Geothrix sp. 21YS21S-2: one gene and its partner. The protein of the gene in region 1 interacts with the protein of each later gene in a pairwise test. Links are inferred from orthologs where the notes say so. Each region holds a gene or a part of one and is shown on either strand. Other genes may lie near its edges.

Region 1 (3,002 bases):
GCCACCGACCCCTACCAGCCCCTGGAGCGGGAGTTCCGCCTCACCCGGGCCTGCCTGGAAGTGCTCCTGAAGTGCCCCACCACCCGCGTGCTGGTGCACACCCGCTCCCCCCTGGTGCTGCAGGACCTGGAACTGCTCAAGGCCTTCGGGCCCCGGGTGCGGGTGGGCTTCTCCATCCCCACGGACGACGACACGGTGCGCCAGGTGGTGGAGCCCCGGTCCCCGCCCATCCCCTCCCGCTGGGCCGCCATGGAGCGCCTGGCCAAGGCCGGGATCGAAGTGAACCTGGCCGTGGCCCCCCTCATGCCCGTGCACAACCCCGGGGCCTTCGCCCGCCGGGCCAAGGACAGCGGGGCCTCCGGGGCCTGGGTGGGCGGCCTGCGCCTGCTCAAGGACGACCCTTTCTATGACGTGCTGGCCCGCAACGACTGGCTGTTCATCCTGGATGGGGACTACGTGGCGCAGGTGGCGGGCGTCCTCCAGGCGACCTTCCCGCGGTCCCGGAGGCGGGAGGCCAAGGAAACCCGGGTCGTGCCGCCGTGCCGCCCCCTCGTCGCCGCCCACCGCAGCCTTTTCGAGAGCATGTGATGTCGGCGCGACGCGGGATCATGGGAGAATGACGGTTCCATGATTACACTCGCCCTCAAATACCGTCCCCGCATTCTTTCCGACCTGGTGGGGCAGGAGGCCAGCGTCCGCGCCCTCGCCAACGCCTTGAAGAAGGCCAAGGCGAGCGGAGGGGCCATCCACCACCAGGCCTTCCTGTTCGCCGGCGTCCGCGGCACCGGAAAGACCTCCACCGCCCGCATCCTGGCCCGCGCCCTCAACTGCATGGAGGGCCCCACCGCCGAGCCCTGCGGCGTCTGCGATTCCTGCAGGGCGTCGGAACAGCCGGACCAGAACATGGACATCGTGGAGATCGACGCCGCCTCCCGCTCCTCCGTGGAGGACGCCCGGGCCCTGCGCGAGCAGGTTCAGACCCGGCCCGCCTTCTGCCGCTACCGGGTCTACATCATCGACGAAGTGCACATGATGAGCCGCAGCGCCTTCGACGCGCTGCTCAAGATCCTGGAGGAGCCGCCAAGCCACGCCGTCTTCGTCCTGGCCACCACCGAGCTGCAGGACGTGCCCGACACCATCAAGAGCCGCGTGCAGATCTTCCCCTTCCGCCTCATCCCCGTGGCCATGGTGGAAGCCCGCCTGCGGTGGGTGTGCGAGCAGGAGGGGGTCACCTGGGAGGAGGGCTCCCTGCGCCTCCTGGCCGAGGCGGGGCAGGGCTCCATGCGCGACGCCCTCACCACCCTGGACCGGGTCATCTCCGCCGGCGAAGGCCACGTGGGCGAGGCCATGGTCCGCGAACAGCTGGGCATCGTGCCCGCCGTGCGGGTGCAGGCCATGCTGGAGGCGCTGCTGGCGGCCGACAGCGGGGCGGTGCTGGACAACTGCCGGGCCCTCACCGAGCTGGGCACCGACTGGATCAGCTTCTGGCGGGAGCTCATGATGGCCTTCCGGGACCGCATGGAGTCCGACGTGCGCCAGGGGGCCGGCCCCCAGGACCTCCTGCGCTGGGCCCGCATGCTCCAGCTGCTGCTTTCCCGGGAACGGGACCTGCGGGACACCAGCCTGCCCGACGTGGTGGTGGAACTGGCCCTCCTCACCGCCGCGCAGCTGCCCCACCTGGCTCCCCTGGACGCCATGGTGAAGGGCCAGCCCGCCCCCGCCGCCCGCCCCGGCGGCACCAGGCCGCTGCCCGTGACCGGCACGGCCATGGCCGCCGCCCCCATGGCGCCGCCTCCGCCCGTTCGTCCTGCCCCCGGCTCCGCCCAGCCTTCCGTTCTGGCGCCCGCCGCCCGGCCCACGCCTCCGGTCCCTCCGTCGCCCGCTCCCGGCACCCGGCCCGCCATGACGGCCGCCCCGACATCCGGGCAGGTTGAGGCACCCTCCGCCGCGCCCTCCCCCAGCGCAGCCCCGGCCCCCGTGAAGGACCCCGGGAACCTCGAGCAGTTGCGCAAGGGCGTGGGCGAGGCCCTCCGCCAGGCCCCCGGCGGGCTTCCCCGCACCCTGGGTTCCCTGCCGCACATGGCCACGGCCCTCACGTTCCAGGACGGCGTCCTCCAGTGGCTCTTCCCTCCCAACGTGCGCAACACGGCCCAGGACCTGGAGCGGGAGCTTTCCAACCCCCACCTCCTGGAGGCCCTGCGCCAGGTCCTGCCGGGCCTCGCGCGCACCGCCATCACCTATGAGACCGAGAATCGGGAGCGTCCCGAGGACGTGCTGCGGGCCGATCCCTCCTTCCAGCGCCTGCTGGCCGACACCAGCGGGGAGATCGTGGAGGTGCGCCGGGAGGAGTGATTTTTTCGCGGGAGGGGGAACCGGGTTCCGATACTAAGCATTTATAACGGAACTCCGGAGAAAACCTTCACCATGCGAAACCCAAGATCCTTCCTCCCCGCCATCGGCGCCCTCGTGGCGCTTTCCCCCGCCTGGGGCCAGGTGACCATCGCCCTGGCCACCCAGAAGGGCGTCCCCGTGGGCCCGAACGCGCCGAACCAGGTGCTCTCCAGGCTCACCTGCGGCTTCACGGCGGCCCATGCCGACGGCAGGCCCCGCGCCTGGCACTGGACCCTGGATGAGCCCGACGGGGGCCGCTTCGTCAGCGGCCAGGGCCGGGCCCGCATGGCCTACCAGGCGCCCTTCGTCCTGGCGCCCCGGGTGGTCCATGTGCGGGTCACGGACCCCGCCCGGGGGGAAAGCGCCGTCTACACCCTGAGGGTCCTGCCGCGCGAAGGGGTTCCGCACAAGGTCCAGACGGGGCTGAACACCCTGGCCCAGCCCCAGGTGTTCGGACCCGTCGTGGATGTTCCCACGGTCACGGGGGTGGCGGGGCAGTTGCAGGGTTCCCTGCTGGAAAAGTCCTATCTGGGGAGCCTCATGAAGATCGAGATGGTGGGCGACCCGGATCCCGCCTTGAGGGAACTCCATGGGAAAAGCCTGGCCGTCAC
Region 2 (4,268 bases), 2.3 Mb from region 1 along the record:
CAGGGCGGCGATGAGGGCCTTGACGGCGTCGAGCTCGGCGCGCCAGGCGGCGTCGCTCTTGTACATGTCCGTGGCGCGCCACTTGTACACGTCGGGCACCTTGGCGCGCTCGGTCTGGGAGAAGTCGGGTATGGGCTGTCCTGCGATCATCACGGCTCCGGCAAGCAGGGGAAGGGTACTTCGGAACATGGTGGACTCCTTGTCAGTAGGTCCAGCTCAGGGCGCATCCGGCTTCCTTGGCGACCTTTTCGGAAAGGTCGGGATCGAAGCGGACATTGAGGTCGCCGCTGGCCCTCACGCGGGCGAGGATGCCCTGGGGGCCGCGGTATTCCAGGTGCAGGGGAAGGTTGCCGTGGTAGAGGCGCAGGAGGGGCACCAGGCGGTTGGGGTACTCCCCCCTGGGCAGGCGGATCAGGGCGCCGGAGAAGCCCTTGCCCTGGAAGTCCTCCAGGGGCTCCAGGGAGGTCACGAAGAGCTTGATGGTGGTCTGCTCCTCCTCGTCCTCGTCGCCGTTGTTGCCGGTGGTCTCGATCTTCAGCTCGCCGGTGACGCGCAGGAGGGCGTCGGGCAGGGCCAGGTGCCGGTACAGGTCGAAGGGGCGGCCCCTCTTCCGGGTCACGGGGTTGTAGCTGCCGGCCATGAGCAGGGCCTCCACCTTGTCGGTGAGGTCCTCCAGGTAGAGGATCGCCCAGGGTTCGCCCTTCTGGTTCGTCTTGAACTGGACGTTGCTCACCATGACGCCGATGGCCACCTCGTCCCGGTCCCGGTGCCTGCCGGCGGCGGCGGCCTCCTTCAGGGAGGCGATGGTGCCCACGGTGTGCACCTTGATGGCGTCCTTGAACTCCTCCAGGGGGTGGCCCGACACGTAGAGGCCCAGGGACTCCCGCTCGTAGCGCAGGCGGTCCTTGCGGCTCCAGAACTCCACGTCCTCGGGCACGGCCCAGTTGTCGGCGAGGCTGGCCATCTCGGCCTCGTCGAAGAGCGATACCAGCCCCAGGTCCTGGCCCCCCTTCCCCGCGTTCTCCATGGCCGAGGGCAGGCCCTCCATGAGGGCGGCGCGGTTGGGTTCCATGGAATCGAAGGCCCCTGCCTTGATGAGGGCCTCCCACACGCGGCGGTTGGCCTTCTGGAGGTCGGTGGCCTTGAGGGCGTGGAAGAAGTCCTTGAAGCCCCCCTCCTCCGCGCGCGCGGCGAGGATGGCCTCCAGCGCGGCCTCGCCCAGGCCCTTGACCGCGGCGAAGCCGAAGCGGATCTGGTTGGGCCCGGTGATGGTGAAGTCCAGCTGGCTCTCGTTGATGTCCGGGCCCAGCACGTCCAGGCCCATCTCCTTGCAGTTCTGGATGTACTTCACCACGTCGTCGGTGCGCTGGGCCTTGGTGGAGAGGAGGCCGGCCATGAACTCGGTGCGGAAGTTGGCTTTGAGGTAGGCTGTTTCGTATGCAATCAGGGCATATGCCGCTGAATGGCTCTTGTTGAAGCCGTAGCCAGCAAAGTATTCAATAAGATCGAAGAGTTCGGAGACCTTGTCCCGCTCGTAGCCGCGCACCACGCCCTGCTCGATGAACTTGGTCTTCTCCTTCGCCATCTTCTCCTTGTCCTTCTTGCCCATGGCGCGCCGCAGCATGTCGGCCTCGCCCAGGGAGTACCCGGCGATGAGGCTGGCGATCTGCATCACCTGCTCCTGGTACAGGATCACGCCGTAGGTGGGGGAGAGGATGGGCTCGAGGGTGGGGAACATGTAGGTCACGGGCTCGCGGCCGTGGCGGCGGTTCACGTAGGTGTCGCCCATGCCCGCGCCCAGGGGGCCGGGGCGGAAGAGGGCGTTGAGGGCGATGAGGTCGTCGAAGCGGTCCGGGCGCAGCTTGGCCAGGAGCGACTTCATGCCGCCGGACTCGAACTGGAAGATGCCGTCGGTGTCCCCCTGGCTGAACAGGTCGAAGGTCTTCCGGTCGTCGAAGGTGCGGATGAGGGTCATGTCCACGGGATGGCCCTGGGTGCGCTCGATGTAGCCCTGGGTCTTGGCGATCTGGGTGAGGGTCTCCAGGCCCAGGAAGTCCATCTTCAGGAGCCCGGCGCGCTCGGCCTCGACCATGGTGTACTGCACCATCACCTTGCCGTCCTTGTCCCGGCTGAGCGGGGCGAAGCGGGTGAGGTCGTCGGGGGCGATGATCACGCCGGCGGCGTGGACGCCGGTGTTGCGGGCGAGGCCCTCCAGGCGCGCGGAGATGTCCAGGATGTTCTTCACCTCGGGTTCGGATTCGTAGAGTTCGCGCAGCTTGTCGCTCTGCTCCAGGGCCATGGCCACGGTGATGGGCTTTCCGGGCTCCTGGGGCACGAGCTTGGTGAGGTTGTTGGCGAAGGCGAAGTCCTTCTCGAAGACCCGCGCCACGTCCTTGATGACGGCCTTGGTCTTGAGCTGGTTGATGGTGACGATGTTGCTGACGCGGTCCTTGCCGTAGGCCTCGGTGACGTAGTCGATGACCTTCTGGCGCCCGTCCCGGCAGAAGTCGATGTCCACGTCGGGCATGGAGATGCGCTCGGGGTTCAGGAACCGCTCGAAGAGCAGGTCGTACTGCATGGGGTCGATGTCGGTGATGTGCATGGACCAGGCCACGATGCTGCCGGCGGCGCTGCCGCGGCCCGGGCCCACGGGCACGCCCATCTCGCGGGCCTTGCGGATGAAGTCCCATACCAGGAGGAAGTAGCCGGGAAAGCCCATCTTCAGGACGGTGTCCAGCTCGAACTCGAGCCGGGCGCGGTACTTCTCCTCGGAGTGCTTGAGGGCCCCGGCCTGCCAGAGCACCTGGCACTCCTTGAGCCGCTCCTCGAAGGTCTCGCGGGCCACCTCCACGAAGTAGCTCTCCAGGGTGTGGCCCGAGGGCACGGGGAACTGCGGGGTGATGGGCTTGCGGGTGATGGGGAAGAGGTCGATCTTGGAGGCGATCTCCAGGGTGCGCTCGAGCAGCTCGGGGTGGCCGGGGAAGACGGCGGCCATCTCCTCGGGCGACTTCACGTAGAACTGGTCGGTGGAGAAGCGCATGCGCTTGGGCTCGCTCTTGAACCGCTTGGTGCCGATGCACAGGAGCGTGTCGTGGAGGTCCGCGTCGTCGTGGTTGAGGTAGTGGGCGTCATTGGTGGCCACCAGGGGGATCCCGGTGCGCTTCGAGAGCTCGAACTGGCTGGGGATGATCAGGCGCTCCGCCTCGAAGCCCTGGTCCTGGATCTCCAGGTAGAAGTCCTCGCCGAAGATGCTCTGGTAGTCCCGGGCGACGCGCTCGGCGGCGTCGATGTTGCCGGAGAGGAGGCGGGCCTGCACCTCGCCGCCCAGGCAGGCCGTGAGGGCGATGAGGCCCTCGCTGTTCTCCCGCAGCAGGTCCTTGTCCACCCGGGGCTTGTAGTAGAAGCCCTCGGTGAAGCCCTTGGAGACCAGGTTGGACAGGTTGCGGAAGCCCACGGGGTTCTTGGCCAGGAGCACCAGGTGGTAGCCCGCGTCCCGCTGGCCGGAGGGGTCCAGGCAGTCCTCCAGGCCCTCGGCGTTCAGGGCGTTGTTGTCGAGCTTGCGGTCGTGCCGGGACCGGGGGGCCACGTACACCTCGCAGCCGAGGATGGGCTTGACGGCCCAGTTGCCGTCCTTGTCCGCCGTCTTCTCGCAGGCGTCGAAGAGCTTCATCATGCCGAACATGTTGCCGTGGTCGGTGACGGCCACCGAGTTCATGCCGGTCGCCCTGCATTTCTTGACGAGGTCGGGGATGCGGGTCAGGCCGTCGAGGAGGGAGTACTCGGTGTGGAGGTGGAGATGCGCGAAGGTCATAGGGGGCCATTGTCGCAAGCCTGGGGCGGGTTGGGGAAAGTTGCTGGGGTGTTGCAGTTGTGAACGAGCGGGCGCGGGGCTTGCCGCGATGAATTAATAACTCATATTGTGGCTCACGCCAGTAGCCGGAGGGTCGTGATCCATGTTGAAAAGCCTCACCTGGGGCCTGGCGGCCCTCTGCCTGGGCATGCCCTGCCGGGCCGCGGACCCCTGGTCCAAGTCCGACACCGCCTGGGAACTCTCCTACGTGGCCATGGTGGCCATGGACTGCAGCCAGAGCCGCCAGATCGAGGACGGGAACCGCTACGAGCGCAACCCCCTCCTGCCCCGCCACCCCAGCGCCAGGACCATCACCCGGCTCTGCATCCTCAACGTCGCGGCCCACGCCACGATCAGCTACGTCCTGCCCCGCCCCTGGCGGCGCCGCTTCCAGGTGGTCTCGGTGGTGGTGGAGGCC

The links. The genes of interacting proteins can lie anywhere in the genome.
Region 2: the proteins of dnaX (region 1) and dnaE interact in binary tests that used the Escherichia coli proteins (3 or more experiments, as listed by UniProt). The link is inferred for Geothrix sp. 21YS21S-2 from one-to-one orthologs.

What each region holds. Positions count from the first base shown.
Region 1 is NZ_CP132910.1:121,605-124,606, forward strand. What follows is about bases 55-2,989. They hold dnaX (DNA polymerase III subunit gamma/tau), read left to right. Parts: upstream 55-627; coding sequence 628-2,352; downstream 2,353-2,989. Other genes in these bases: RAH40_RS00535 (radical SAM protein), read left to right, coding at 55-588; RAH40_RS00545 (hypothetical protein), read left to right, coding at 2,425-2,989. Also shown: more of RAH40_RS00535, read left to right, coding at 1-54; more of RAH40_RS00545, read left to right, coding at 2,990-3,002. UniProt on the Escherichia coli protein: Part of the beta sliding clamp loading complex, which hydrolyzes ATP to load the beta clamp onto primed DNA to form the DNA replication pre-initiation complex.
Region 2 is NZ_CP132910.1:2,376,200-2,380,467, forward strand. Bases 3-4,203 are described here. They hold dnaE (DNA polymerase III subunit alpha), read right to left. Parts: upstream 3,812-4,203; coding sequence 203-3,811; downstream 3-202. Other genes in these bases: pepF (oligoendopeptidase F), read right to left, coding at 3-189; RAH40_RS10505 (hypothetical protein), read left to right, coding at 3,954-4,203. In the rest of the region: more of pepF, read right to left, coding at 1-2; more of RAH40_RS10505, read left to right, coding at 4,204-4,268. UniProt on the Escherichia coli protein: DNA polymerase III is a complex, multichain enzyme responsible for most of the replicative synthesis in bacteria. This DNA polymerase also exhibits 3' to 5' exonuclease activity. The alpha chain is the DNA polymerase catalytic subunit.